Regions from separate parts of the Achromobacter sp. KK8 genome, predicted to be linked through region 2. Evidence: predicted binding sites of a transcription regulator. Region 2 holds the regulator's gene; each other region holds the start of a gene.
The links. Region 2 encodes LexA, which represses DNA repair genes until DNA is damaged. Its sites were predicted from a motif close to ACTGTATNNNNATACAGT; they were not measured.

Region 1: the regulator LexA is predicted to act here: its motif matches at 5,098-5,115, upstream of recA (recombinase RecA).
Region 3: the regulator LexA is predicted to act here: its motif matches at 1,686-1,703, upstream of imuA (translesion DNA synthesis-associated protein ImuA).
Region 4: the regulator LexA is predicted to act here: its motif matches at 2,718-2,735, upstream of ACVN9Z_RS14790 (PA0069 family radical SAM protein).

The regions. Positions count from the first base shown of each region.
Region 1 covers NZ_CM135178.1:3,321,203-3,328,577, forward strand. The annotation lists gene ACVN9Z_RS15305 (hypothetical protein) at 116-325, shown strand; gene ACVN9Z_RS15310 (MFS transporter) at 755-2,416, opposite strand; gene ACVN9Z_RS15315 (sensor histidine kinase) at 2,742-4,118, opposite strand; gene ACVN9Z_RS15320 (response regulator transcription factor) at 4,234-4,923, opposite strand; gene recA (recombinase RecA) at 5,303-6,367, shown strand; gene recX (recombination regulator RecX) at 6,469-7,209, shown strand; gene ACVN9Z_RS15335 (LysR family transcriptional regulator) at 7,256-7,375, opposite strand, start outside.
Region 2 covers NZ_CM135178.1:5,449,177-5,456,551, reverse strand. The annotation lists gene lon (endopeptidase La) at 1-2,268, shown strand, start outside; gene lexA (transcriptional repressor LexA) at 2,379-3,029, opposite strand; gene ACVN9Z_RS25075 (amino acid aminotransferase) at 3,184-4,383, opposite strand; gene uvrB (excinuclease ABC subunit UvrB) at 4,554-6,593, shown strand; gene ACVN9Z_RS25065 (low molecular weight protein-tyrosine-phosphatase) at 6,843-7,334, shown strand.
Region 3 covers NZ_CM135178.1:4,905,999-4,913,373, forward strand. The annotation lists gene ACVN9Z_RS22720 (amino acid permease) at 1-348, shown strand, start outside; gene ACVN9Z_RS22725 (methyl-accepting chemotaxis protein) at 414-1,466, opposite strand; gene imuA (translesion DNA synthesis-associated protein ImuA) at 1,791-2,489, shown strand; gene ACVN9Z_RS22735 (Y-family DNA polymerase) at 2,419-3,888, shown strand; gene ACVN9Z_RS22740 (error-prone DNA polymerase) at 3,896-7,123, shown strand; gene ACVN9Z_RS22745 (I78 family peptidase inhibitor) at 7,278-7,375, shown strand, end outside.
Region 4 covers NZ_CM135178.1:3,217,689-3,225,063, forward strand. The annotation lists gene ACVN9Z_RS14775 (phosphoadenylyl-sulfate reductase) at 1-240, shown strand, start outside; gene cysD (sulfate adenylyltransferase subunit CysD) at 280-1,188, shown strand; gene ACVN9Z_RS14785 (sulfate adenylyltransferase subunit 1) at 1,232-2,530, shown strand; gene ACVN9Z_RS14790 (PA0069 family radical SAM protein) at 2,743-4,161, shown strand; gene ACVN9Z_RS14795 (hypothetical protein) at 4,231-4,683, shown strand; gene ACVN9Z_RS14800 (DMT family transporter) at 4,764-5,636, opposite strand; gene rplS (50S ribosomal protein L19) at 5,877-6,257, shown strand; gene ACVN9Z_RS14810 (CoA pyrophosphatase) at 6,381-7,112, shown strand; gene rsgA (ribosome small subunit-dependent GTPase A) at 7,144-7,375, opposite strand, start outside.

The sequences.
Region 1 (7,375 bases), 2.1 Mb from region 2:
GGCCGCTTTGCCGTAGCGGCGCAATACGATGGGGCCAGGCGACACGTTCTGTCACTGACAGGGGGACGGCCTTGCGGTAATGTCCGCGACATCCCCGTGCAATAGGAGAAGAAGCATGAAGATCGTCGGCGCCATCCTGATCGTGCTGGGCATTGCCGCCCTGGCCTACAAGGGCTTCAGCTACAAGTCCGAGGAAACCGTGCTGCAGGTCGGCTCGGTCAAGGCCACGGCCGAGACCGAGAAGTCCGTGCCAATTCCAATGTGGGCCGGTATTGCCGCGATCGTGGCCGGCGTGCTGGTCATCGGGGTCGGCATGCGCCGTTGAGGCGCATCCCCCGGAAAACCGGAGGCGGCCATCGCGGCCGCCTTTTTTTGCGCCGGCGTCAGCCACCGCAAAAAAAAAGCGGCCCGGCTCAATAAAGGCCGGGCCGGTACGGGAGCACACAATACCGCGTCATAAAAGGCTCGCGGGGAACGCGGTATCGGTGTCAGAACACTAGCCCTGCAACCGCCTGGCAGGGGGATCAATCGCCGGGCGATGAGGCGCAAGGCCGTAATCTGAGGCGCCAGTCTAACGGCGGGGGTCTGACAGCGTCCTGAATCAGGATTGCGCATCGCGTGTCCGCGGTCCATCCAGGCCCGGTCGTTGCCAGGCTGGACGGCCGGCGAGGATTGCGGCGCAAAAAAAAAGCTCCCAGGGGAGCTTTTGAAAGGCCGGGCAGGCGCAGCAGTCCCGCCCGGCGGGGGATGGACGTTAAGCGTTGATGTCGTTGTCCTTGGACTCGCGCACGAAGAGCGTGCCGATGACCAGGGTCATGACCGCGATGATGATCGGGTACCACAGGCCATCGTAGATGTTGCCGGTGGCGGCCACCACGGCGAAGGCGACCGGGGGCAGGAAGCCGCCGAACCAGCCGTTGCCGATGTGGTACGGCAGGCTCATCGAGGTGTAGCGGATGCGGGTCGGGAACATTTCCACCAGCATGGCCGCGATCGGGCCGTACACCATGGTCACGTAAATCACCAGGATGGTCAGCAGCACGACGACCATGACGTTGTTGCTCTGCGCCGGATCGGCCTTGGCCGGGTAGCCGTGGCTGCGGATCGCGGTCGTCAGGGCCTTGTCCAGCTCGGCGGCCTTGGCCTTGAAGTCGGCCGGGGCCATGCCCTTGCCGTCGAACGAGGCGAATTCGTCGCTCCCGATCTTGACCTTGGCCACCGAGCCGGCCGGGGCCGCCTCGTTCTTGTAGTTCACCGAGTTGCGCGCCATGAACGACTTGACCACGTCGCAGGAGCTGGTGAACGAAGCAGTGCCCACCGGGTTGAACTGGAACGAGCAGGTGGACGGGTCGGCGATGACCGTGACCGGCGCGCTGGCCTGCGCCTTTTCGAGCGCGGGGTTGGCGAAGTGCGTCAGGCCCTGGAAGATCGGGAAGTAGGTTGCGGCGGCGATCAGGCAGCCCGCCATGATGATGGGCTTGCGGCCGATCTTGTCAGACAGCGCGCCGAAGATCACGAAGAACGGCGTGCCGATCAGCAGCGCGATCGCGATCATGATGTTGGCGGTGTTGGCGTCGACCTTCAGCGTCTGCGTCAGGAAGAACAGCGCGTAGAACTGGCCGGTGTACCAGACCACGGCCTGGCCGGCGGTCAGGCCCAGCAGCGCCAGCAGCACGACCTTCAGGTTCTTCCACTGGCCGAACGATTCGGCGATGGGAGCCTTCGAGCCCTTGCCTTCATCCTTCATGCGCTGGAAGGTCGGCGACTCGTTCAATTGCAGGCGGATCCACACCGAGATGCCCAGCAGCACGACCGAGATCAGGAACGGAATGCGCCAGCCCCAGGCCTTGAAGTCGTCCTCGCCCATGAAGGTGCGGATGCCCAGGATCACCAGCAGCGACAGGAACAGGCCGAGCGTGGCGGTGGTCTGGATCCACGACGTGTAGAAGCCGCGGCGGCCGTGCGGCGCGTGCTCGGCGACGTAGGTCGCGGCGCCGCCGTACTCGCCGCCCAGCGCCAGGCCTTGCAGCAGGCGCAGGACGATCAGGATGGCGGGCGCGGCCAGGCCGATACTGGCGTAGCTGGGCAGCACGCCCACCAGGAAGGTGGACAGGCCCATGATCACGATGGTGACCAGGAAGGTGTATTTACGTCCGACCAGGTCGCCCAGGCGGCCGAACACCAGCGCGCCGAAAGGGCGCACCGCGAAACCGGCGGCGAAGGCCAGCAGCGCGAAGATGAAGCCGGCCGTGGGGTTCACGCCGGAGAAGAAGTGCTGGGCGATGATGGCGGCCAGCGAACCGTAAAGATAAAAGTCGTACCACTCGAACACCGTGCCCAGCGACGAGGCAAAGATGACGCGGCGTTCATCCTTGGTCATCGGGCGCGGATTCGCGGATGGACCGCGACCTGCCATGGTAGTTGTGCTCATGATGTCTCCTCGATTTTTCTGGCCGGCGGTTTTCCGCCGTGCTTGACCCTCCGCCGGCGGGGCCGACATCGAGCTACCGCAAGGTTGGAACGCCAGGCTGACGGGGTTCTGACGAGACCCTTACCTGAATCTTAAAATTGAAACAAAAAGTAATTTTCCCCTGGGGAGCTAGGGATAGTCCTAGGGACGGAGTGGGGAACCTTGCCTCGCCGGGCGCGAACCTGCCATGCGAAGAATGGGTCGGCAAGATGGGGCGTGCGCCTGTGCGCAAGGGGGGAGCCTTGCATGGCGCCCGCGCGCCACGGCAGCCCTAGTCGCCGAGGTCCTCGACCGGTTCGGCGTAGAGCGGAAACACCACCCGGATGCGAGTGCCGGGCAGGTCGGAGTGCGGGGTCGGATGGTCGCTGATGAGGACGGTCGCCTGGTGCTTCTGGGCGATTTCCCGGACGATGGCCAGGCCCAGTCCGCTGCCGTCGGACAGGGTGCCCAGCACGCGGTAGAAGCGGTCGAACACGCGTTCGCGCTCTTCGAGCGCGATGCCGGGGCCGGAGTCCTCGACTTCCAGCACGGCCTGCCCATCGAGGGCTTGCACGCGCACCGTGATGTGGCCGCCGCGCGGCGTGTAGCGCAGCGCGTTGTCGACCAGGTTGTTGAGCAGCTCGGCCAGCAGCAGCGGGTTGCCGTTGATCTCGACCGGGGTCTCCGAACCCTCGAAGCCCAGGTCGGTGCCGAGCGACAGCGCCTGCGGCACCCAGTGCATGGCCTGCTCATAGGCGATGGCGTTCAGGTCGGTGGCGGCCAGCCCGATGGCGCTGGGGTTTTCGGCCCGCGCCAGCAGCAGCAATTGGTTCACCAGGCGGGTGGCGCGTTCGGAACCGGTCACCAGTTGGCGCAGGCTGGCCTGCATTTCCTCGGGACTGGCGTCGCGCAGGGCCAGCTCGGCCTGGGTGCGCAGGCCGGCCAGCGGCGTCTTCAGCTGGTGCGCGGCGTCGGCGACGAAGCGGCGCTGCGCCTGCACGTTGGCGGACAGGCGGTCGAGCAGGTCGTTCATGGCCGCCACCAGCGGCGCGATCTCGGAGGGCGCGGCGCGTTCGTCGATGGGCGACAGGTCGTCCGGCCGGCGCGCCCGCAGCCGCTGCTGCAGCGCGTTCAGCGGCGCGACGCCGCGCGACAGGCCGAACCACACCAGCAACACCGCGATCGGCAGCACCACGAACTGCGGAATGATCACGCCCTTGATGATGTCGTTGGCCAGCTGGGTGCGCTTTTCCACCGTCTCGGCCACGATCAAGAGCGCCGGCTGGGTATTGGGCAGGTTCAGGTCGACCCAGGTGAAGGCCAGGCGCACGCCGAAGCCGCGCAGGGTGTCGTCCTCGTACTGGACTTCGCCGGGGCGCGGCTGGCCAACCGAGGCCGGCAGCGGCAGGGCGCGGTCGCCGCCCAGGTATTCGCCGCGGCTTCCCAGGGCCAGCCAGAACACGCTGTCGGTTTCATCGGCGCGCAGCACCTCGCGCGCCGGGTCGGTCATGCGCAGCACCGCGCGGCCATCCTGGGCATGGACCTGGCGCGTCAGCACGTGCAGGTTGTTGGCCAGCGCGCGGTCGTAGGGCACGTTGGCGATGTTCTGCGCCACCACATAGGTGATGGCGACGCTCATGGGCCACAAGAGGAACAGTGGCGCCAGCATCCAGTCGAGGATCTCGCCCAGCAGCGAGCGCTGCGGTGGCGCGAAACTGGGGCCGCGGGCCCCGGCCTGCATCACATCCAGCGCTTCCTGGTTGAGCGCCTCCGGCTGTGGCGGTTCAGCTTGCGAGGTAGGCCGCACCCTGGTCCCGTTCGAGGCAATAGCCCAGGCCGCGCACCGTCACGATCTTCACGCCGCTGGGCTCGAGCTTCTTGCGCAGGCGGTGCACGTAGACTTCGATGGCATTGGTGCTGACTTCCTCGCCCCATTCGCACAGATGGTCCACCAGCTGGGTCTTGCTGACCATGCGGCCGCTGCGGGTCAGCAGGATTTCCAGCAGGCTGACCTCGCGCGCGGACAGGTCCAGCGTCTGGTCGTCGACCGTGGCCACGCGTCCGGTCTGATCGAACACCAACCGGCCATGCTTGAGCAACGTGGCGCCGCCGCCCGCGCCGCGGCGGGTCAGGGCGCGCACGCGCGCTTCCAGTTCCGACAGGGCGAAGGGCTTGGCCATGTAGTCGTCGGCGCCCAGGTCCAGCCCCTTGACGCGCTGCTCGATGCTGTCGGCGGCGGTCAGGATCAGGACAGGCAGGGCGGAATTGCGGGCGCGCAGCCGGCGCAGGACCTCCAGGCCGGCCAGTTGCGGCAGGCCCAGGTCGAGGATCAGCAGGTCGAAGGCCTGGGCCGCCAGCGCCGAATCGGCCGCCAGGCCGTCGCGGACGGCGTCGACCGCGTAACCGTTGTGGCGCAACGAGCGTGACAGGCCGTCGGCCAGGATGCTGTCGTCTTCCGCGATCAGGATGCGCATGGGCAGTCGAAAAGAAGAAGGGCGCCGGGTGAGCGGCGCACGCGTGCCGCCCTCGGTGGGATGCCGGGGCGGCGTGCCGGGAGCGCAATGGGGACATAGCGCCAGTTTTTTCCCCGATTCTGTCATATGGCACCGGGCTTGCCCACTCAGGGAATACGTGGAAAACTGTGGCACACTGGTTTTTTGTACAGTACAATCCGATGCCATAATCTGCGCTATCGCTTTACCGATCACCGCTTCAGCGCCACAGCTTTCACTGCCAATTTTCTGGCAACAGCTGTCAGCAACGGCCCGATCACCCCTTGCGACAACCCGCGCGCTGACCGACACCCCGTGCCGCGCCCCGATACGTTACAGACCAGACCTGACAGGACACTACATGGACGACAAAACCACCAAGGCCGCCGCCGCGGAAAAAGCCAAGGCGCTGGCCGCCGCGCTCTCGCAGATCGAAAAGCAGTTCGGCAAGGGCTCGATCATGCGCTACGGCGACAACGAGGTCTCGCATGACATCCAGGTGGTGTCGACCGGCTCGCTGGGGCTGGACATCGCGCTGGGCGTCGGCGGTCTGCCGCGCGGCCGCGTGGTAGAAATCTACGGTCCGGAATCCTCGGGCAAGACCACGCTGACCCTGCAGGTCGTGGCTGAAATGCAGAAGCTGGGCGGCACCTGCGCCTTCGTCGACGCCGAACACGCGCTGGACGTGCAGTACGCCTCGAAGCTGGGCGTCAACCTGTCCGACCTGCTGATCTCGCAGCCGGACACGGGCGAGCAGGCCCTGGAAATCACCGACGCGCTGGTGCGCTCGGGTTCGGTCGACCTGATCGTGGTCGACTCGGTCGCCGCCCTGGTGCCCAAGGCCGAAATCGAAGGCGAAATGGGCGATTCGCTGCCCGGCCTGCAGGCCCGCCTGATGAGCCAGGCGCTGCGCAAGCTGACCGCCACCATCAAGAAGACCAACTGCATGGTCATCTTCATCAACCAGATCCGCATGAAGATCGGCGTGATGTTCGGCAACCCCGAAACCACCACGGGCGGCAACGCGCTCAAGTTCTACGCCTCGGTGCGCCTGGACATCCGCCGCATCGGCTCGATCAAGAAGGGCGACGAGGTCGTCGGCAACGAAACCCGCGTCAAGGTGGTCAAGAACAAGGTCGCGCCCCCGTTCAAGCAGGCCGAGTTCGACATCATGTACGGCGCCGGCATCTCGCGCGAAGGCGAAATCATTGACCTGGGCGTGGCCGCCAACGTGGTGGACAAGTCGGGCGCGTGGTACAGCTACAACGGCAACCGCATCGGCCAGGGCAAGGACAACGTCCGTGAATACCTGAAGGAACACAAGGAACTGGCGATCGAGATCGAAAACCGGGTCCGCGAGAACCAGGGCATCGTCAGCCGCGCCGCGGAATTCGTGCCCACCGCCGAAGACGACAGCGAAGAGTAATCGCGTCGCCCCTTCACCGGATAGCGCCGGGCCCGCCAGCCCGGCCGCCAGCGGCAGGCTCCCGTCCCGGGAGGCCTGCCGCTGGCACATAGAGGAAGCGCATGAGCTGGAAACCGCCCGTCACGTCCGCTGATCGCCTGCGCGCCAGGCTGGACGATGAATTCGAGACCGTGGCCAAGCCCGAAGGACTGCGCCGCACGTCGGACCTGCGGCGGGCCGCCGAATCCACCGGGGCGTCCGGCCAGGAACCAGAGGGCGCCGGCGCGCCGGCGTCGCAGTGGCAGCGCAGTTCCGAACGGCGCGCGGCCGGCGGGCGCGGCCGGCGTGGCAAGGGCGGTGATGATGGCGATGGCGCGGGCGAGGGGGCGCAGCCATCCGAAGACAAGTCGCGCCCGCGCCCCAAGGGGCCGTCGCTGAAAATGCGGGCGGTGGGTTATCTGTCGCGGCGCGAGCATGCCCGCGATGAGCTGGCGCGAAAACTCGCGCCCCATGCCGAAGACCCCGATGAGGTCGAGCGCGTGCTGGACGCGCTGGAAAAGGAAGGCTGGCTGTCGACCGAGCGTTTTGCGCAAAGCCTGGTGCACCGCCGCGCCTCGCGCCAGGGGGCGGCCCGCATCGTGCAGGAATTGCGCCAGCACGGCGTGGATGATGCCCAGGTATCCGAGCTGCGCGAGCAATTGCGCGCCACCGAATACGAGCGCGCGCTCGAGGTCTGGCAGAAACGCTTCGGCGCCAAGCCCGAGGATCGCGCCGCCTATGCCAAGCAGGCCCGCTTCCTGGCCAGCCGCGGCTTCGCGCATGACGTCATCCGTCGCATCCTGGGCGCGGGCGACGACGACTGAGCGGGCCGCGCGGCGAGGGCCATTGCCGGCCCGTCGTTGCCTTTTCCTATTTCGCCGACTTGATGCCGCTCAGCGTCTTGAAGCAGACGTCGCGCGTCAATGTCAGGAATTCGTCGATGTACGAGGCGTCGGTGTCCTCGCTGCGCACCGTCGCGTACAAGGTGCG
Region 2 (7,375 bases):
GGCAAGGATGATCCCACTCCCGAAGACGTCTACGAGATCGGCTGCGTCGCCGGCATCCTGCAGATGCTCAAGCTGCCCGACGGCACCGTCAAGGTGCTGGTCGAGGGCACCCAGCGCGCCCGCATCAACAGCATCGAAGACGCCGATTCGCACTTCACCTGCCAGGTCACCCCGATCGAGCCGGACGCCGTCCAGGGCTCCGAGACCGAGGCCCTGCGCCGCGCGATCGTTGCCCAGTTCGAGCAATACGTAAAACTCAACAAGAAGATCCCCCCGGAGATCCTGACCTCGCTCGCCGGCATCGATGACGCCGGCCGCCTGGCCGACACGATCGCCGCGCATCTTCCGCTGAAACTCGAGCAGAAGCAGAAGATGCTCGAGATCGTCGGCACCTCCGAGCGCCTCGAAGGCCTGCTCACGCAGCTGGAAACCGAAATCGACATTCTCCAGGTCGAAAAGCGGATCCGCGGCCGCGTGAAGAAGCAGATGGAAAAGAGCCAGCGCGACTACTACCTGAATGAGCAGGTCAAGGCCATTCAGAAGGAGTTGGGCGAAGGCGAAGAGGGCGCCGACATCGAGGAGCTCGAAAAGAAGATCATCGCCGCGCACATGCCCAAGGAGGCGCGCAAGAAGGCCGATGCCGAGCTCAAGAAGCTCAAGCTCATGTCGCCCATGTCGGCCGAAGCCACCGTGGTGCGCAACTACATCGATACGCTCATCAATCTCCCCTGGAGGAAGAAGAGCAAGATCAACAATTCCATCTCCAATGCCGAGACGGTGCTCGACAACGACCACTACGGCCTGGAGAAGGTGAAGGAACGCATCCTCGAATACCTCGCCGTGCAACAGCGCGTGGACAAGGTCAAGGCGCCGATCCTGTGCCTGGTCGGTCCTCCGGGGGTCGGCAAGACCTCGCTGGGCCAGTCCATCGCCAAGGCCACGAACCGCAAGTTCGTGCGCATGGCCCTGGGCGGCGTGCGTGACGAAGCCGAGATCCGCGGCCACCGTCGTACGTACATCGGCTCGATGCCCGGCAAGATCGTCCAGAACATGTCGAAGGTCGGCGTGCGCAATCCCCTGTTCCTGCTCGATGAAATCGACAAGCTGGGCATGGATTTCCGCGGCGATCCCTCGTCGGCGCTGCTCGAAGTGCTGGACCCGGAACAGAACCACACGTTCCAGGACCACTACATCGAAGTCGACTTCGACCTGTCGGACGTCATGTTCGTGGCCACCAGCAACACGTTGAACATTCCGCCGGCCCTGCTGGACCGGATGGAAGTGATCCGCCTGTCCGGCTACACCGAGGAAGAAAAGATCCACATCGCCCGCGACCATCTGCTGCCCAAGCTGATGAAGAACAACGGCGTCAAGGATACCGAGCTGACCGTCGACGACAGCGCGCTGCGCGACATCGTGCGTTACTACACCCGCGAAGCCGGCGTGCGTGCGCTCGAACGCGAAGTGGGCAAGATCTGCCGCAAGGTGATCAAGCAGCTGCTGACCCAGAGCGACCGCGCCAAGGCCGAAGGCAAGACCTTCGAACTCAAGCCGGTCAACGTCACGGGCGAGAACCTCAGCGACTACCTCGGCGTGCGCCGCTACACCTTCGGCATGGCCGAAAAGGAAAACCAGATCGGTCAGGTGACCGGCCTGGCCTGGACGGAAGTCGGTGGCGACCTGCTCACGATCGAAGTGGCGGACATGCCCGGCAAGGGCGTGATCCAACGCACCGGTTCGCTGGGCGACGTGATGAAGGAATCGGTCGAGGCGGCCCGCACCGTGGTGCGCTCGCGGGCGCGTCGCCTGGGCTTTGCCGACAGCGTGTTCGAGAAGCACGACATGCACGTGCACGTGCCGGAAGGCGCGACCCCCAAGGACGGTCCGTCCGCCGGTATCGCGATCACCACGGCCATGGTGTCGGCCCTGTCGCGCATCCCGGTGCGCGCCGACGTTGCCATGACCGGCGAGATCACGCTGCGTGGCGAAGTCCTGCCGATCGGCGGCCTGAAGGAAAAGCTGCTGGCCGCCCACCGCGGTGGCATCAAGACGGTCTTGATCCCGGAAGAAAACGTCAAGGATTTGGCGGAGATCCCGGACAACGTCAAGAACCATCTCGAGATCGTGCCGGTCCGCTGGATCGACAAGGTGTTGGAGCTGGCCCTGGAACGCCTGCCGGAGCCGCTGGCTGAAGACGAAGCGGTCAAGGAACCGCTGGTCGCCAAGCCGGCCGAACCGGGTTCCACGGATCCGGTGCTCAAGCACTGATGTCCGGCCCACGGCGCCCCGCGAGGGGCGCCGTCAAAAATAAACCCCGCTTGCGCGGGGTTTGTTTTTTGGCGCGGCCGTCGGGCGGGCGCCAGGTTGGGGCGGAAGGATCAGTGCAGCGCGTGCGGACGGATCAGTCCAACGGCAATGCCTTCCAGCGCGAATTCCTGGTCGGCCTCGACCACGATGACGTTGAAGTCGGGATTCTCGGGCAGCAGTTCGATGCGGCCGTTCTGGCGCTGTAGGCGCTTGACGGTGACGTCGTCGCCCAGCCGGGCCACGACGATCTGGCCGTTGCGGGCCTCGGACGCTTTCTTGACGGCCAGCAGGTCGCCTTCGAGGATGCCGGCGTCGCGCATGCTCATGCCGCGCACCTTGAGCAGGTAGTCCGGCGCCTGGGCGAACAGGCTGGAATCGACGCCGATCTCGCGTTCGACGTGTTCGGTGGCCAGGATAGGGCTGCCGGCCGCCACGCGGCCCACCAGCGGCAGCAGCAGCTGCGCCAGGCCGGGCAGGGGCAACGGCGCCTGGGACGGCGTCGGGGAGTTGTCCTTCAGGCGGATGCCGCGCGAGGCGCCGGCCGTGAGTTCGATGGCGCCCTTGCGGGCCAGGGCCTTCAGATGGTCTTCGGCCGCGTTGGGCGAGCGAAATCCCAGGGCCTGGGCGATTTCGGCGCGGGTGGGCGGAAAGCCGGTGCGCGCGACGGTCTGCCGGATGAGGTCCAGGATTTGCTGTTGACGATCAGTGAGTTTGCTGGCCATGGCGATGATCCGTTGGGTGTCGGACTGTACATATATACAGCGGCATTCTGGGGGACATAACGCAAAAAAGCAAGCGTTGATCGGGCATGGTTTTGTGACAGGCAATGAAAACGGGACCCGAAGGTCCCGTTTGGGGTGACGCTGGCGCTGAGTCTTAGAGCACCGCGGCGATGCCCTTGGCCACCTGGTCGATGTTGCCGCTGTTGAGCGCGGCCACGCAGATGCGGCCGCTGGAGACGGCATAGACGCCGTGCTCTTCGCGCAGGCGGTCGACCTGGGCCGAGGTCAGGCCCGAGTACGAGAACATGCCGCGCTGCTGCAGCACGAAGCTGAAGTCCTGCTTGCCGCCGTGTTCCTTGATCTTCTCGACCAGCTGCTTGCGCATCAGGCGGATGCGGTCGCGCATGGCGCCGAGTTCCTCTTCCCACATGGCGAACAGTTCGGGCGAGTTCAGCACCGTGGAGACGATCGTGCCGCCGTGGGTGGGCGGGTTGGAGTAGTTGGTGCGGATGACGCGCTTGAGCTGGCTCAACACGCGGGCGGCTTCGTCCTTGCTGCCGGCCACGACCGTCAGGGCGCCGACGCGCTCGCCGTACAGCGAGAACGACTTCGAGAACGACGAGCTGATGAACATGGTCAGGTCGAGGTCGGCGAACAGGCGCACGACCGCGGCGTCTTCATGCAGGCCTTCGCCGAAGCCCTGGTAGGCGATGTCCAGGAACGGCACCAGCTTGTTTTCCTTGACGACCGCGGCGATCTGCTTCCATTGGTCGAAGGTGGGGTCGACACCGGTGGGGTTGTGGCAGCAGGCGTGCAGCACGACCACGGTGTTGGCCGGCGCGGCCTTCAGGGCGGCCAGCATGCCGTCGAAGTTCAGGCCGCGGGTGGCCGCGTCGTAGTAGGCGTAGGTGCCGACTTCGAAACCGGCGCGCTCGAACAGCGCGCGGTGGTTTTCCCAGCTGGGGTCGCTGATCAGGACCTTCGAGGTCGGCAGCAGCTGGCGCAGGAAGTCGGCGCCGATCTTGAGCGCGCCGGTGCCGCCCAGGGCCTGGGTGGTCAGGACGCGGCCGGCGGCGGCCAGCGGGGAATCCTTGCCGATCAGCAGGGCTTGCGCGCCCTGGTTGTAGCCAGCGATGCCTTCGATCGGCAGGTAGCCGCGGGCGGCGGCGGCCTCGATGCGGGCGATTTCCGCCTTGCGCACGGCGCCCAGCAGGGGAATCCGGCCCTGGTCGTCGTAGTACACGCCCACGCCCAGATTGACTTTACCGGGGCGGGTGTCCGCGTTGTATTGTTCGTTCAGGCCAAGAATGGGGTCGCGCGGCGCGAGTTCGACGGAATCGAAAAGGGTGCTCATGGGACTCTGCTGAGGGTGAGTGGACGCAGTCGGAAGTGCTGTGGATAATGGGGGGTTTACCCTGGGAACAGTCTAGCATGCCTAAGAGCGCAATAGACCCGAGCGCGGCGGGTGCCGCAGCCGTTGGCGCGGTCACCGACGGGGCGACCGATGGGCCCTCTGGCGCTGCCGTGGCGGCTCCGGAGGCCGGCCCGGGGTATGTCGATTTCCCGGACAGCCCATTCCACCTGTATCAACCCTATCCGCCTGCCGGCGACCAGCCGGGCGCAATAGAGGGACTGATCCAGGGCGTGCAGGACGGCCTGATGTACCAGACCCTGCTGGGCGTGACCGGTTCGGGCAAGACCTACACCATGGCCAACGTCATCGCCCAGCTCGGGCGGCCGGCGCTGGTGCTGGCGCCCAACAAGACGCTGGCGGCGCAGCTGTACGCCGAAATGCGCGAGTTCTTTCCCAAGAACGCCGTGGAATACTTCGTTTCGTACTACGACTACTACCAGCCCGAGGCCTACGTGCCGACGCGCGACCTGTTCATCGAGAAGGATTCGTCCATCAATGAACACATCGAGCAGATGCGGCTGTCGGCCACCAAGAGCCTGCTGGAACGGCGCGACACCATCATCGTGGGCACCGTGTCGTGCATCTACGGTATCGGCAACCCCGGCGACTACCACGCGATGGTGCTGATCCTGCGTGCCGGCGACCAGATTTCGCGGCGCGAGATCCTGGCGCGGCTGGTGGCCATGCAGTACACCCGCAACGACGCCGAGTTCACCCGCGGCGTGTTCCGGGTACGCGGCGAAACCATCGACATCTTCCCCGCGGAAAGCGCCGAGCTGGCGCTGCGCCTGACGCTGTTCGACGACGAAATCGAAAGCCTCGAACTGTTCGATCCGCTGACCGGCCGTATTCGCCAGAAGCTGCCGCGCTTCACCGTCTACCCGGGTTCGCACTACGTGACGCCGCGCGACACCGTGCTGCGCGCCATCGAGACCATCAAGGAAGAGCTGCGCGAGCGCACCAAGCGCTTCGTCGATGACGGCCACCTGGTGGAAGCCCAGCGCCTGGAGCAGCGCACCCGCTTCGACCTGGAAATGCTGCAGGAACTGGGGTTCTGCAAGGGCATCGAGAACTACTCGCGCCATCTGTCGGGCGCCGCGCCCGGCGAGCCGCCGCCCACGCTGATCGACTACCTGCCCGCCGACGCGCTGATGTTCATCGACGAAAGCCACGTCACCATCGGCCAGCTCAGCGCCATGTACCGCGGCGACCGCTCGCGCAAGGAAACCCTGGTGCAGTATGGTTTCCGGCTGCCCTCGGCGCTGGACAACCGCCCGCTCAAGCTGGAGGAGTTCGAGGCCCGCATGCGCCAGTGCGTGTTCGTGTCGGCCACGCCGGCGGCCTACGAAAAAGAGCATGCCGACAACGTGGTCGAGCAGGTGGTGCGTCCCACCGGCCTGGTCGACCCGATCGTCGAGGTGTTGCCGGCCCGCACGCAGGTCGACGACCTGCTGGGCCAGATCAAGGCGCGCACCAGCCAGGGCGAGCGGGTGCTGGTCACCACGCTGACCAAGCGCATGGCCGAGGACCTGACCGACTTCCTGACCGAGCACGGCGTGCGGGTGCGCTACCTGCACTCGGACATCGATACGGTCGAGCGGGTGGAGATCATCCGCGACCTGCGCCTGGGCACGTTCGACGTGCTGGTGGGCATCAACCTGCTGCGTGAAGGCCTGGACATCCCGGAAGTGTCGCTGGTGGCCATCCTGGATGCCGACAAGGAAGGTTTCCTGCGTTCCGAGCGCAGCCTGATCCAGACCATCGGCCGGGCCGCCCGCAACCTGAATGGCCACGCCATCCTGTATGCCGACCGCATCACGGATTCGATGCAGCGGGCCATGGAAGAGACCAGCCGGCGCCGCGCCAAGCAGTTGCAATTCAATGCCGACCACGGCATTACCGCGCGCGGCGTGCAGAAGGCGGTGCGCGAGCTGATCGACGGTATCGTGGCCCCGGTGCAGCACGATGCGCTGGAAGCGGCGGTGCCGGCCGAATTGCTGAAGGACGAGAAGGCGCTGGCGCGCGAAATCAAGCGGCTTGAAAAGCTGATGATGGACCATGCCCGCAACCTGGAATTCGAGCAGGCCGCGGCCGCTCGCGATGCCCTGACGGCCTTGAAGCAGCGGGTGCTGCTGGACGGCGCGGTATGAGGGTAAAGCTGTATCTTTATGTGTCTTTTCGCTGACGGGTTGCTGAAATTGATGATGAGGCAAGTGTTGCAGAAGCGGGGCCCGGAATTTGCGTAACCGAAGCGGCTCGCGGCCCTGGGCTGAAGTTAAATATAGCGTTTAACTATTTGATTTATAGGGTAAATTTTCGAGGATGCATCGCCGCTAAAGAGAGTCTCTGAGCGCAAAAAAAGCTTGCCTTATCTCGGGTTTTCCCGCACACTTACTCCCATGATGACCAAGGTACTTTTCGTTTGCATGGGCAATATCTGTCGCTCGCCGAGCGCAGAGGGCGTGTTTCGCCATTTGGTGAACGACGCGGGTTTGGGCGATGTGGTTCGCATCGACTCCGCGGGCACGCACGCGTTTCACATCGGCGAGGCGCCTGATGCCCGGGCGCAGGCCGCAGCGCGTAAGCGCGGCTACGAGATCACGCACTGCGAGGCCCGCCAGGTCACCGCGGAAGACTTCCGCGACTTCGACCTCATCCTCGCCATGGACTGGGACAATCTGTCCGCCATGCAGCAGCAGTGCCCCAAGGCCTATCAGCACAAGTTGATGCTGCTGATGCGCTTTGCCAACGAGTTCGAAGAAGCCACCGTGCCCGATCCCTACTATGGCGGCGCCGATGGTTTCGGCAAGGTGCTGGACTACCTCGAAGACGCCTGTCAGGGCGTGCTCGAACTGGTCCGCAAGCGCGCTACCCAATACCAGGCGGCCTGAGGTCTCCTGTGCGCCGGGGCGCCCTGTGGGGCTCCCGGTGA
Region 3 (7,375 bases), 540 kb from region 2:
TACCGCTTCCGCCAGGGCTACGTGAAGCACGGCTACGACACCGCCAACCTGCCCTACAAGGCCGGCCTGTTCCCGTTCGGCCCGCTGCTGGCCTTCGTGCTGTGCCTGCTGGTCACGCTGGGCCAGAACTACCAGGCCTTCCTGGACGAGCGCATCGACTGGATCGGCGTGGTCTCGACCTACCTGGCGATCCCTTTGTTCCTGGCGTTCTGGATCGGCCACCGGCTGGTGAAGAAGTCGCGCTGGATCCGCTACCAGGACATGCAGTTCTACGGCTTCGAGGCCGACCGCGCGGCGGGCGTGCCGCAGGACGAACCGGTAGCCGCCGGCCGGGCCGCGCGGACCTGAGCCGCGTGCGGGCCGGGAGGCATCCTGGGCCACGCGCCCGGACGCCGCCCGGCCCGCGCCGCCGCCTATTGGAAGCTGTCGCGCGGACGCTGCGTGATGACGCCGTACCAGCCCAGGCCGGCATAGGTTTCATAGCCCGGCGTCAGCGCGAACCCCACCAGGCCGCGATCGGCGTTTTCGTAGTAGCCGCGCGGCCGCTCGTCGTGGCGCAGCACGTAGCGCTCTTTCAGCGACACCGCGCCGTCCGAGGCCGCGATGACGCGCTGGCGGCTGTCGACCAGCAGGCAGCGGGTGCGCGCCCATTCCTCTTCCGACAGCCCCACCGACTTGACAATGCTGGCGGCCTGCTGGCTCCAGTCGAAGAACACCCCCAGCACGCCCAGCGGCTCGCCGTGCTTGTCGGCGTCGCGCCGGATCGCGGTGGCGTAGGTGGCGACGTGGGCGCCGTCCAGCAGGCGCTCGCTGTCGATATCCATGGCCACGTACTCGCCGCCGTCGGCCGCGGCCATCCCGCGCCGGAACCACTCGGCATGGCTGACATTGGCGCCGCGCGCCTGCGGATAGCGGTCCGGGCGGCCATTGGCCACCACCCGGCCCTGCGCGTCGGCCACCCACAGGTCCAGGTAGACCGTGTAGCTGTCCAGGATCACGCCCAGCCGCCCGCTGGCGTGGCGCGCGCTGTCGGCGCCGGGTTCCTGCAAGGCCCGCACCACCGACGAATCGGTCGCCCACCAGCGCACGTCGCAGGAACGCTCGTACAGGTTGCGGTCCATGGTCTCGATCATGTTCAGCGCCAGGTCGCCCAGGCGGCGGCCCTCGTAGCCGCGGATCTCGTGCAGGGTGTTTTCGCCGATGCGGATCAGGTCGGCGATGGAACCGGCCAGCTCCTCCTTGAGCGCGTCGGCGATGCCGGTGATCTGCTCGGACACGTACTGCACCTGGTTGGCCACCACCGCGAACCCGCGCCCCGCCTCGCCCGAGCGCGCGGCCTCGATGCGCGCGTTCAGCGACAGGTATTTGGCCTGCTGGTTGATATCGACGATGCTCTCGATCTTCTCGTTCGAAATGCGCTCGACGCGGCGCGACAGTTCGACGATTCTTTCCGGTTGATGGGCCATGTTCAGCACTCCTTTTGTTGGACGTTGTTGCGTGAGGAGACGGTGACATGGGGACACAAGCAGGAAGCGTGCCAAGTCGTGCATGGGTTAATGACCAGCCCCTTCCATGGGCGGGGCGGGGGTGACGACGGCGCATCGCGCCTCGAAGCGGGCCTTGCGGCGCGCACCAATACGGTGCAAGCGACTGATACATCCGGTGCCTTCCGGGTCAGGTAAAATACTGTATATTCATACAGCAATAAGCGATTCCGGCCAGGCGTCCTCCGCCCGGCCGTCCGCCGCCCACCGAGTCTTCACCCAGGAAAACCGGGTCGCCCGCCCGCCATGCCGTCGCCAGAACAGATCCATCCCGCGTTGTGGCGCGCCACCCAGTTGGCGCGCGGCGCCGCCCGCAGCCTGCCCACCGGCCACCCCACCCTGTCGGCCGAGCTGCCGGACGGCGGCTGGCCGCTGGGCTCGCTGATCGAGCTGCTGGCCCCGCAACCCGGCATCGGCGAAATCCGCCTGCTGCGCCCGGCCCTGGCGCAACTGGAAACGCGCCGCCCCATCGCCCTGGTGCAGCCGCCCCACGCGCCGCACATCGCCAGCTGGATGAGCTGGCGGCTCGATCCGCGCCAGTTGCTCTGGGTCGCCCCCGAAAAACCCCTGGACGCCCTCTGGGCCGCCGAGCAGATCCTGAAAAACGGCAGCTGCGGCGCCCTGCTTTGCTGGCTGCCGCACGTGCGCCCCGAATCGCTGCGCCGGCTGCACCTGGCGGCCCAGGCCAGCGACCTGCTGTTCGTCGCCCTGCGCCCGGCCAGCGCCGCGCAGCACGCCACCCCCGCCCCCTTGCGCCTGGCGCTCGCGCCCGCGCCGGGCGGGTTGTCCGTCCATATCCTCAAGCGCCGCGGACCGGTCTGCGAGGCCCCGCTGTACGTGGGCCTGGAGCCCGGCGTCCTGGCGCCCACCCGCCATGCGCCTCTGGATCGCCGCCTGCCTGCGCTGCCTGCCGCTGGACGCCCTGCGCCCGCACTGGCCGCTTGAGGCGCAGGCCTACGCGGTCCTCGACCAGGAACGCGTCGCCGCCCTCACGCCCGCCGCGCGCCAGGCCGGGGTGCGCCCGGGCATGCGCCGCGGCGGCGCGGCCGCCATCGCGCCCGAGGTCGAACTGCTGGCGCGCGACCCGCTGGCCGAGGCCGACGCCCTGCAAGGCGCGGCGCTGGCGCTGCTGCAATACACCCCCGAGGTCGCGCTGGCGGGCGACGACACCGTGCTGCTCAACGTCGGCGCCAGCCTGCTGTTCTTTCGCGGGCCGCGCGCGCTGCACCGGCGCGTGGCCGCCACGCTGGCCGCGCTGGACCTGCGCGTGTCGCTGGGCATGGCGCCCACCGCCGCCGGCGCCTGGCTGCTGGCGCACCGCGGCGGACGCCGGCCGTCGCGCCGGGTGCTCACCCCGCGCACCCTGGCGCGCCGGCTCGACGCCCTGCCCGTGGCCCTGCTGCCCCAGGCCCGACCGCGCCTGGACTGGCTCAACGACATCGGCTGCCACACCCTGGCCGACCTGCGCGCCCTGCCGCGCGCCGGCCTGCAACGGCGCAGCGCGCCCGACCTGCTGCAAGCGCTGGACGCGGCCTATGGCCAGTCGCCCGAACTGCATCGCTGGATCGAGCCGCCGCCGCGCTTCGAGCGCCGCATCGAACTGATGGAATACCTCGAGCACACCGACGCGGTGCTGGCCGTGGCGCGGCGCCTGGCCGAGCAACTGGGCGGCTGGCTGGCGGCGCGGCAACTGGCGGTGCGGCGCGTGCTGCTGCGCCTGGACCACGAACGCGGCCGCCATGCGCGCCCGCCCACCGACCTGGAACTGGCGCTGGCGCAGCCCGTGTGGCAGGCGCCGCAGATCCTCAACCTGCTGCGCGAAAAGCTCGGCCGCCTGACGCTCGAAGCGCCGGTGATCGCGGTGACGCTGCTGGCGCCCGACACCACCGAACAGCCCGCCGCCAGCACCACGCTGTTCCCCGAACCCGGCGGCACCGCCGCCGACCACGCCCGCCTGCTGGACCTGCTGACCGCGCGGCTGGGCCGCGACCAGGTGCGCCACGCCTGCCCCATCCCCGACCACCGGCCCGAAGCCGCCAATGCCTGGGGCGACGCGCTGGAACCGCCACCGCGCCCCGAACCGCTCCCCGAACCCCTGGACCGCCCCTTCTGGCTGCTGGACCCGCCGCTGCCGCTCAAACTCGCCGGCCACCGGCCGCAATACGCCGGCCAGGCGCTGCGGCTGATGCGCGGCCCCGAACGCATCGAAAGCGGCTGGTGGGACCCGGCCCTGACCGTGCGCGACTACTTCGTGGCCGAGGACGCCGCCGGCGCGCGCTACTGGATCTACCGCGAGCGCGACGACGAGCACGCGCGCTGGCGCCTGCACGGGCTGTACGCCTGACTCCGCCATGCAAGCGCCCGACGATCCGCATGACGACGCCCCCGGTCCGCCTGTCGGACTGCCCGGCTACGCCGAACTGCAATGCCAGTCGAACTTCTCGTTCCTGCAGGGCGCCTCGCACCCCGAGGAACTGGCCGCCCGCGCCGCCGAACTGGGCTACGCCGCCCTGGCCATCACCGACGAATGCAGCCTGGCCGGCGTGGTGCGCGCCCACATGGAAGCCAAGACCCAGAAGCTGCCGCTCATCATCGGCGCCACCTTCCGGCTGCGCGCCGGCCCCGAGGCCGCGCCACTGGACCTGACCTTGCTGGCGCAGACCCGCGAGGGCTACGGCAACCTGTCCGAGCTCATCACCCTGGCCCGCACCCGCGCCCCCAAGGGCGAATACCGGCTGGCGCCCGAGGACTTCACCGCCCCGCCGCCGGGCTACGAACACCTGCGTCACCTGCCCGAATGCCTGGCGATCCTGTCGCCCACCTACGGCGACGACCCCGACCGCATGGCGCAGCAGGCGCGCTGGCTGGCCGCCACCTTCCCGCGCCGCGCCTGGGTCGGCCTGACCCTGCTGTACCGCTCGCGCGACGACCTGCACCGCGCCGCCGTCGACCACGCCGCCCGCGCCGCCGAGCTGCCGGTGGTGGCCCTGGGCCAGGTGCAGATGCACGTGCGCTCGCGCAAGCCGCTGCACGACACCCTGACCGGCATCCGCACCCACCAGTGCGTGTCGCAATGCGGCTACGCGCTGTCGGGCAACGCCGAACAGCACCTGCGCACCCGCATGCGGCTGGCCAACCTGTATCCGCCCGAAGCGCTGGCGCAGACCCTGGTGGTGGCGCGGCGCTGCGCCTTCTCGCTGGACGAGCTGCGCTACGAATACCCCGACGAGATCATCCCGCGCGGCCACACCCCCGCCACCTACCTGCGCCAGGAAACCCTGGCCGGCGCCGCGCGGCGCTTTCCGGACGGGACGCCGGACTACGTCAGCGAACAGATCGAAAAGGAACTGGCGCTGATCGCCGACCTGCACTACGAGGCCTACTTCCTCACGGTCTACGACATCGTGCAGTACGCCCGCCGCCACGGCATCCTGTGCCAGGGCCGCGGTTCGGCCGCCAACTCGGTCGTGTGCTACTGCCTGGGCATCACCGAGGTCGATCCGCGCCGCGGCAACAACCTGTTCGAACGCTTCATCAGCAAGGAACGCAACGAGCCGCCCGACATCGACGTCGACTTCGAACACCAGCGGCGCGAGGACGTGATCCAGTACATCTACGACAAGTACGGCCGCCAGCGCGCCGCCCTGACCGCCGTGGTGATCTCGTACCGGCCGCGCAGCGTGCTGCGCGACACCGGCCGCGCGCTGGGCGTGGACCCGGGCGTGATCGACGCCGTGGCGCGCGCCCACCAGTGGTGGGACGGCAAGAAGGAAATGCTGCGCACGCTGGGCGCCTGCGGGCTCGATCCGGAATCGCAGGTGGCGCGGCAATGGGCCGCGCTGGCCCAGACCCTGATGGGCTTTCCGCGCCACCTGTCGCAGCACCCGGGCGGCTTCGTCATCTCGCGCGGCAAGCTGTCGCGGCTGGTGCCGATCGAAAACGCCGCCATGGCCGACCGCAGCGTGGTGCAGTGGGACAAGGACGACCTGGACGCGCTCAATCTGCTCAAGGTCGACGTGCTGGCCCTGGGCATGCTGTCGGCGCTGCGCCGCACCCTGGAACTGGCCGGCCAGCGCCGCGGCCAGCCGCTGCGGCTGCAGGACATTCCCGAAGGCGACGACCCCACCTACGACATGATCTGCGATGCCGACACCATCGGCGTGTTCCAGATCGAATCGCGCGCCCAGATGACCATGCTGCCGCGCCTGCGGCCGCGCAAGTACTACGACCTGGTGGTGCAGGTGGCCATCGTGCGGCCCGGCCCGATCCAGGGCGGCATGGTGCATCCCTACCTGCGCCGCCGCCAGGGCAAGGAAGACATCGACTATCCCAGCGACAAGGTGAAAGGCGTGCTCAGCCGCACCATGGGCGTGCCCATCTTCCAGGAACAGGTGATGCAGATCGCGGTGGTCGCGGCCGGCTTCTCTCCGGGCGAGGCCGACCAGTTGCGGCGCTCCATGGCCGCCTGGAAGCGCAAGGGCGGCGTCGACAAATACCGCGCCAAGCTGGTCGGCGGCCTGCTGGCCCACAACTACACGCTGGAATTCGCCGAGGCGCTGTTCCGCCAGATCGAAGGCTTCGGCGAATACGGCTTCCCCGAAAGCCACGCCGCCAGCTTCGCGCTGCTGGCCTACGCCAGCTCCTGGCTCAAGCGCCACGAGCCCGAGGCCTTCCTGGCCGCGCTGCTCAATTCCCAGCCCATGGGCTTCTACGCCCCGGCGCAACTGGTGCAGGACGCGCGCCGCCACGGCGTGCGGGTGCTGCCGGTGGACGTGACCGTCAGCGGCTGGGACGCGGCGCTGGAAACCGCCCCCGCCGGCGCCCCGCCGCGCCGATCCCACCCCCACGCCCCCCCGCCGGACGAAATCCGCCCCGCCGTGCGCCTGGGCCTGAGCCTGATCCAGGGCCTGCACCAAGACAGCGCCCGCCGCATCGAGGCGGCCCGCGCCGACGCGCCCTTCACCAGCACCGGCGACCTGGCCCGCCGCGCCGCCCTGACCCGCCACGACCTGAACGCGCTGGCTGCCGGCGACGCCCTGCGCACCCTGGCCGGCCACCGCCGCCAGGCCAGTTGGGAGGCCGCCGCCAGCGTCCACAGCCGCGACCTGCTGCGCGACGCCGCCATCCACGAAACCGAGATGCCGCAACTGGCCGCGCCCACCGAGAGCCAGACCGTGGCGGCCGACTACCGCAGCGTCGGCCTGACCCTGCGGCGCCACCCCGTCGAACTCTTGCGGCCGCAGCTGGCGGCGCGCAATTTCCAGCCCGCCAGCGCGCTCAACGGCTACCCCGACAAGCGCGTGGCCCGCGCCTGCGGCATCGTCACCGTGCGCCAGCGGCCGCAGACCTCCAAGGGCGTGATCTTCGTCACCCTCGAAGACGAAACCGGCCCGGTCAACGTGGTGGTGCGCCCCGAACTGATCGAGCGCCAGCGCCGCGAACTGCTCGGTTCCACCCTGCTGGGCGTCTACGGCACCTGGCAGAGCGTGGATGGCGTGCGTCACCTGATCGCGCAGCGGCTGGTGGACCTGTCCGAATTGCTGGGCGGTTTGAGCATGCCCAGCCGCAATTTCCACTGACGGCAGTGCGCGGCGGCCGGCGACGCTCCGGGAATCGACCGGACGCCACGGCCAAGCGCCGCGCGGGCGGCTGGTCTATGATGGATTTTCCGCGCCGCCCGCCCGCCCCCGCGCCGGCCGCGCCGTGGAAACGTTTTCTTTTTCAGGAGTGATCATGATCCGCAAGCTGATTCCCGTTCTGCTGGTAGCCACGCTGAGCGCCTGCGCCAACACCGGAGCCCCGCGTTCCTCATCCTCATCCGCCGCCTCCAG
Region 4 (7,375 bases), 2.2 Mb from region 2:
CCGCTGGCCGAATGGAGCGAAGCGGACGTCTGGGGCGTGATCCGCGCCCTCGGCATTCCGTACAACCCGCTACACGACCAGGGCTATCCGTCCATCGGCTGCGAACCCTGTACCCGCGCCATCCGCCCGGGCGAAGACCTGCGCGCGGGGCGCTGGTGGTGGGAGTCGTCGGATTCCAAGGAATGCGGCCTGCACGCAGGCAACCGGGTCATCGGCATCGTCGCGGCTCCCCGCGACTGACGCCGCCACCCATCAGAAATCCGTTTTAGGGGAATATTCATGTCCGCAGTGATCCAACGCAGCCACCTGGACTGGCTGGAATCGGAAGCCATCTTCATCCTGCGCGAGGTGGCCGCCGAAAGCGAGAAGCCCGTGCTGCTGTTTTCGGGCGGCAAGGACTCGGTGGTGCTGTTGCGCCTGGCCGAAAAGGCCTTCCGCCCGGGACGCTTTCCGTTCCCGCTGATGCACATCGACACCGGCCACAACTTCGACGAGGTCATTGCCTTTCGCGACGCCCGCGCCGCCGAGCTGGGCGAGACCCTGATCGTGCGCAGCGTGGAAGACTCGATCAAGCGCGGCAGCGTGGTGCTGCGGCGCGAGACCGATTCGCGCAACGCGGCGCAGGCCGTGACGCTGCTGGAGGCGATCGAGGAATTCGGCTTCGACGCCTGCATCGGCGGCGCCCGCCGCGACGAGGAAAAGGCGCGCGCCAAGGAACGCATCTTCTCGTTTCGCGACGAGTTCGGCCAGTGGGACCCCAAGGCCCAGCGCCCGGAACTGTGGAACCTGTTCAACACCAAGGTGCACCGCGGCGAGAACATGCGGGTGTTTCCGATCTCCAACTGGACCGAGCTGGACGTCTGGCAGTACATCCAGCGCGAACGGCTGGCGCTGCCGTCGATCTACTTCAGCCACCAGCGCGAGGTGGTGCGGCGCAAGGGCCTGTTGGTGCCGGTGACGCGCCTGACGCCGCCGCAGGACGGCGATACGGTCGAGCGCCTGTCGGTGCGTTTCCGCACGGTGGGCGACATTTCCTGCACCTGCCCGGTGGCCTCGGAGGCCGCCGATACCGCCGCCATCATCGCCGAGACCGCGGTGACCGACATCACCGAGCGCGGCGCCACGCGCATGGATGACCAGACTTCCGAGGCCTCGATGGAGCGCCGCAAGAAGGAAGGCTATTTCTGATTGCATGAGCGGCCGGCGCCAGCCCGGCCCACAGGGGACGCATATGAACGCAGTAAACGATTCTTTTCTTTCCGGCGCCGACACGGGCGTGCTGCGCCTGATCACCGCGGGTTCGGTCGACGACGGCAAATCAACGCTGATCGGCCGCCTGCTGTATGACAGCAAGGGCGTGTTCGCCGACCAGCTCGACGCCATCTCGCGCGCCAAGTACAAGCGCGTGGCCGAGGGCGCCATCGATTTTTCGCTGCTGACCGACGGCCTGGAAGCCGAGCGTGAGCAGGGCATCACGATCGACGTGGCCTACCGCTATTTCTCGACGCCGGCGCGCAAGTTCATCATCGCCGACGCGCCCGGCCACGAGCAGTACACCCGCAACATGGTCACCGGCGCGTCCACCGCCGACGTGGCGGTGATCCTGATCGACGCCACGCGCGCGGCCGACGGCAAGCTGCTGCCGCAGACCAAGCGCCACAGCACCATCGCCCGCCTGCTCGGCATCCGCCACATCGTGGTGGCGATCAACAAGATGGACCTGGTGGACTGGGACCCCGCCGTGTTCGAGCGCATCCGCGACGCCTACGCCGACCTGGCGGGCAAGCTCGGCATCGCGCACTTCGACGCGCTGCCGTTGTCGGCGCTGAACGGCGACAACGTGGTGACGCTGTCGGACAAGACGCCCTGGTACACGGGCCAGCCGCTGCTGACGCTGCTGGAATCGCTCGATCTGGCGGCCGATGGCCGCGCCGGGCCGCTGCGCTTTCCGGTGCAATGGGTGTCGCGCCACGACGGCAGCCTCAAGGATGATTTCCGCGGCTACGCGGGCCGCATTGCCAGCGGCGTGCTGCGTCCGGGTGACGAGATCGCGGTGCAGCCCTCGGGCGTGACCGCGCGCGTGCAGGAGGTGCGGCTGTTCGATCGCGCGCTGGATGAAGCGGTGGCGGGCGATTCGGTCACGCTGGTGCTCGACCGCGATGTCGACGTGTCGCGCGGCGACGTGATCGTGCATGCGTCGGCGCCGGCGCAGGTGGCGCGCGAGTTCGAGGCCGAGCTGTGCTGGCTCGACGCGCAGGCGCTCAACCCTGCGCGCAAGTATCTGCTCAAGCATGGCACGCGCCTGACGTCGGCGAAGATCCGCGCGGTGCTCACGCATCGCGACATCCACGAATTGCAGGAAGTGGAGAACACCGAAGGCACGCTGCGCATGAACGACATCGGCCGCGTCACGTTCACCACGCGCGAGTCCTTGGCGATCGATCGATATGCGGATGTACCCGCCACCGGCGCATTCATCCTGATCGACGAAGCCACGCATCAGACCGCGGCGGCGGGCATGCTGCGGTAAACCGCAAGCCGGGGCGGAAACGCCTCGGCCGAGCTTGTCTCTGCGGTGTTGTTTTTATTCCAAACCTAATGCTGGCGCGGGTTTCCGGGCGATATCGCAAGATGAAATCGAATTCTCCGGACGCCGTCTTCGTCTTGCGGTAAAGTGGGGCTGTCTTACGGAAAGGCTTTTGGTGCTTGTCAAAACCACTGTGTTTTTGTACAGTAGTTTTCATGGCACGCACCGATCATTCTTTTCCCGCCGGTTCTGGGTCCCCGGCTGCCGCCCCCGCCGCCTTGCGCGGTCGGGGTGCGGTTACTAATGTTCGGCATCGCTTCCAGAAAGATGACCGCGTGCAGGTCGACGATGGCTGGTCCGCTTCGGGCCTCCCGGTAGATTTCGTCGATGCTGTCCCCAATAATTCTCCCGATGGCGCGTCCGACACGCTCGGCCTGGTAGACCAGGCCGATGCCGCCGCCGTTACGCCCGCGGCCGCCGTCATCCCCATCCTGCCCGACGACCGCCGGGCGCCCGCCGCGCCCAAGACCACCGTCACGGCCGAAGAGGCCCGCAAGATCCTGTCGCGCAACGATTCGCCGGACATCCCCTTCGACGTCGCCGTCAATCCCTACCGTGGCTGCGAGCATGGCTGCGTCTATTGCTATGCCCGCCCGACCCATTCCTACCTGGGCTACTCTCCCGGCCTCGATTTCGAGACGCGGCTGGTGGCCAAGGCCAACGCGGTAGAGGCGCTGCGGGCGGAAATCAGCCGCCCGGGTTACAAGCCGTCGCCCATCAACATCGGATCGGCCACCGACGCCTACCAGCCCATCGAGCGCGACTGGCGCCTGACGCGCGGCATGCTCGAGCTGATGCTCGAAACCCGCCACCCGGTCACCATCGTCACCAAGAACGCGCTGGTGGCGCGCGACCTCGACCTCCTGGCGGCGTTGGCCGAACAGAACCTGGTGGTCGTCTACATGAGCATCACCACGCTCGACGCCGGCATGGCCCGCACGCTGGAGCCGCGCGCCGCGGCCCCCTGGCGCCGCCTGGAAGCCGTGCGCAGCCTCACCGCCGCCGGGGTGCCGGTCGGCGTGCTGGTGGCGCCCGTGATCCCGTTCATCAACGATGACGCCATGGAACACATCCTGCAGGAATCGAAGGCGGCGGGCGCGCACTACGCCAGCTACACCGTCATCCGCCTGCCCTGGGAAGTCAAAACCCTGTTCGAGGACTGGCTCAACGCCCATTACCCCGACCGCGCCCAGCGCGTGCTGCACCGCATCGAAGACCTGCGCAACGGCCGCCGCAACGATCCCAACTTCGGTTCGCGCATGCGCGGCACCGGCATCTGGGCCGACCTGCTGCGCCAGCGCTTTGCCGTGGCCACCCGCAAGCTGGGCCTGAACCGCCATCGCCTGGCGCTCGACTGCGACCGCTTCCAGCCGCCTGCGCCGGTTGGCGCATCCGCCGCCTTGTTCGGCCCGGGCGCCAATATGGCTGATATCCCCGTTTTTCCATCCCCGGCTGGCGCGAAAGCGTCTTCAGGGGTCCCTTTTGCCAGTGCCGCGCCGGCGGCCGGCGCCTACGGGCGCGGTGCGCGCCAGTTGCGCGCCATGGTCGCCGGCCAGCTGTCGTTGTTCGACTGACCCGCGGCTTGCCCGGGTTGCCGCCGTGGCGTCGTGCCGCGGTTCTTGATCGCGTTAAAGGAGTTCCCCATGAACACCGCTCAACTTTCCGTCCTGCCGGATGATCTCGCCGCCGTTTCCCTCACGCCGCTGCGCCGTGCCGCTCAACGCGTCAGGGCCCTTGGCGCCCGTTTTTCGGGGCTGGCCACGCCTTGGTCCGGCGCGGCGACGGGCCGGGCGGCGGCTGGCGCGGCGACGGTGGACCTGGCGTTGCCTGTCGGCGCTGCCCCGACGGCGCCCGTCGAGACCGAGCCACGCAAGCGTGAGCGCGCTCTGCCTGGCAAATGGCCGTTCCCCCCGGCCGCCGAAGCTGGCGCGTCCGTCGTCCGTGGCCCGCGCGAGCGCAGCCTGGGCAATGCCACGGTCGAGCCGGTGTCGGATCAGGTCAGCGTGAAAAGCATGGTGCTGGACGTGGTGCTGGTGTTGGCCTGGGGCGCGATGATTCCCGCCCTCATGTGGCTGGGCGTGGCCGGCGGCTTCTGAAGGACTCGTCGCCGCCCGGGCCGGCACCCGGGCGCAGGGCGGCGCCTTCGCCGCCGGCCCGCCACGGGGCCGGCGAAGGCTCAGGTCGAGCCAAGCAGTATCACGCCCGCCAGGATCGACAGACAGCCTGCAAGCCTGCCGGGGCCGACCTTTTCCCGCAGCAGGAACATTCCGGCCAGCGTGCCCAGCATCATCGACATTTCGCGGGCGGGCGCCACCAGGCTCAGCGGTGCGCCGTTGCGCAGCGCGTAGAGCACCAGGATGTACCCCAGCGGCGACAGCAAGCCCACCGCCAGGGCCAGGTGCCAATGCCCACGCATCGATTCCCAGGCCTGGGCGCGGCGGTTCAGCATGTGCGGCGTCATCATGGCGGTGCGGGTGACACAGGTGAACCAGTCGAACAGCACCGGGCTGATCAGCAGCACCTTCACGCCATAGGCATCCACCACGGTGTAGGCGGCGATGAACAGGCCGATCACCATGCCCCAGCGCACGCCGACCCAGGCCTGTGGGTTGCGGAAGATCGACAGCCGTCCCTGGGTGGCGATCAGCAACACCCCGATCACCACGCACAGCATGCCGGCAATGCCGGTGCCGGTGGCGGGCTCGCGCAGGAGCAGGAAGGCGCCGGTGGTCGAAAGCAGGGGGCCGGTGCCGCGCGCAATGGGATAGACCACCGATAGATCCGCCACCTGATAACCGCGCTGCAGGCACAGGCTGTAGCCCAGATGCAACAGGCTGGAGGTCAGGATCGCGCCGACTACCGGCCAGGTCCACGTCATGCCGTCATGCAACAGTACCCATACCACCCATGGCGCATACAGCACCGAGGCGCACAGCCCGTAGGCGAAGACGAATGGAGCGCCCACCATGGCCGCGCGCTTGGCGAGCAGATTCCACGTTGCGTGGGCCATCGCCGCCAGGACGACCAATAACAGGGACGAGTACGACATGAGGGGAACAGCGTCTTATGACGTGTTTGTTACATAAACCGCTAGGGTACCGCAAACCCGCGGGCAGGGCGTCATGTTACCTGAGGCACCGGGCAAATTTTGGTGTAGAATCATTGGTTTGCCAAATCTCATCCTCTGCTTGCGGTACACGGCCAGGCGCGGTTTTTCAGCCCCGGCCCGAACAACATCGAACGGCAAAGCGCTTTAGTCCGCAAAGGCATGATGATCTAGGAGTTCTCAATGAACCTTATCGCTATCCTGGAACAGGAAGAGATTGCCCGCCTGACCGGCGGTCAAGCCAAGCCTGAATTTGCTCCTGGTGACACCGTCATCGTGAGCGTGAACGTCGTTGAAGGCACCCGCAAGCGCGTGCAGGCCTTCGAAGGCGTCGTGATCGCCAAGCGCAACCGCGGCCTGAACTCCGCGTTCACCGTGCGCAAGATTTCGTCGGGTGAAGCCGTGGAACGTACGTTCCAGCTGTACTCGCCGCAAATCGCCGGCATCGAAGTCAAGCGCCGCGGCGACGTGCGCCGCGCCAAGCTGTACTACCTGCGCAACCGCTCGGGCAAGTCGGCGCGTATCAAGGAAAAGCTGGTCAGCAAGCAAGCCTCGGCGGCTTGATCGCTTATCGGCACACGGCCCTACCAGTGTCGGACGCACACGCCATCCAGCGTTTTCGTTCGGCACGGGTTTCCGGGTTAAAAAGGCACCTGCGAGGGTGCCTTTTTCTTTTTGAAAAGCCGAATGTCTGATTCCTCGTCTTCTGCGCGGCCGCGCCGGCCGCTGGCGCGCCCCGGGTTCGACCCGGCGTCGCAACCCTGGGTGGTCGCCAACGATTCCCTGCCGGCGGTGCCGGCCGGCTTGCTGACGCCCGACCTGCTGCGCGGCACGCTCAGCCAGCCGTCCACCTGGACGCTCGAGCTGTCGCGCGACAATGACCTGCGCTATCCCGGCCGCGAAGGCGCCCCGGTGCCCGCGGCCGTGCTGATTCCGCTGGTGACGCGCGACGATGGCGTGCACATCATGCTGACCCAGCGCGCCGCGCACCTGCACGACCATGCCGGCCAGATCAGTTTTCCGGGCGGCCGTATCGAGACCAGCGATGCGACGCCGGTCGCCGCGGCGCTGCGCGAGGCGCAGGAGGAAACCGGACTGCCGGCCAACCACGTCGAGGTGCTGGGCAGCATGCCCCCGTACCTGACCGCCACTGGATTCTCCATCATCCCGGTCGTGTCTTTGGTTACGCCCGGCTTCCAGCTGGCGCCGGACGCGTTCGAAGTCGCCGAGGTGTTCGAAGTGCCGCTGTCGTTCCTGATGGATCCGGCCAATCACCGTTTGTACGAGGCGCGGCTGGAGGACGGCCGGGTGCGTCACTATTACGGCATGCCGTATGGCCGGCACTTCATCTGGGGCGCCACGGCCGGCATGCTGCGCAACCTTTATCACCTGTTGCGCAACGGCTTCGAGCCGCGTTGAGAGCCGTGCCGGGACCTGCCAACCAGCGGCTTCAATACCGTTGTTGTCCCGCCAGGTTCTCGTCCAGGATGCGCAGGTACAGCGCGTAGCGCGCCGGGTCGATCGCGCCCGCGTCCAGCGCCGCGACCACGCCGCAACCGGGCTCGTGGCGATGGGTGCAGTTGTAGAAACGGCACGACTCGATCGGCTTGGTGAATTCCGGGAAGCCGCGGATGATGTCTTCGCGGCTCAGGTGCTGCAGGCCGAAGGCCTGGAAGCCGGGC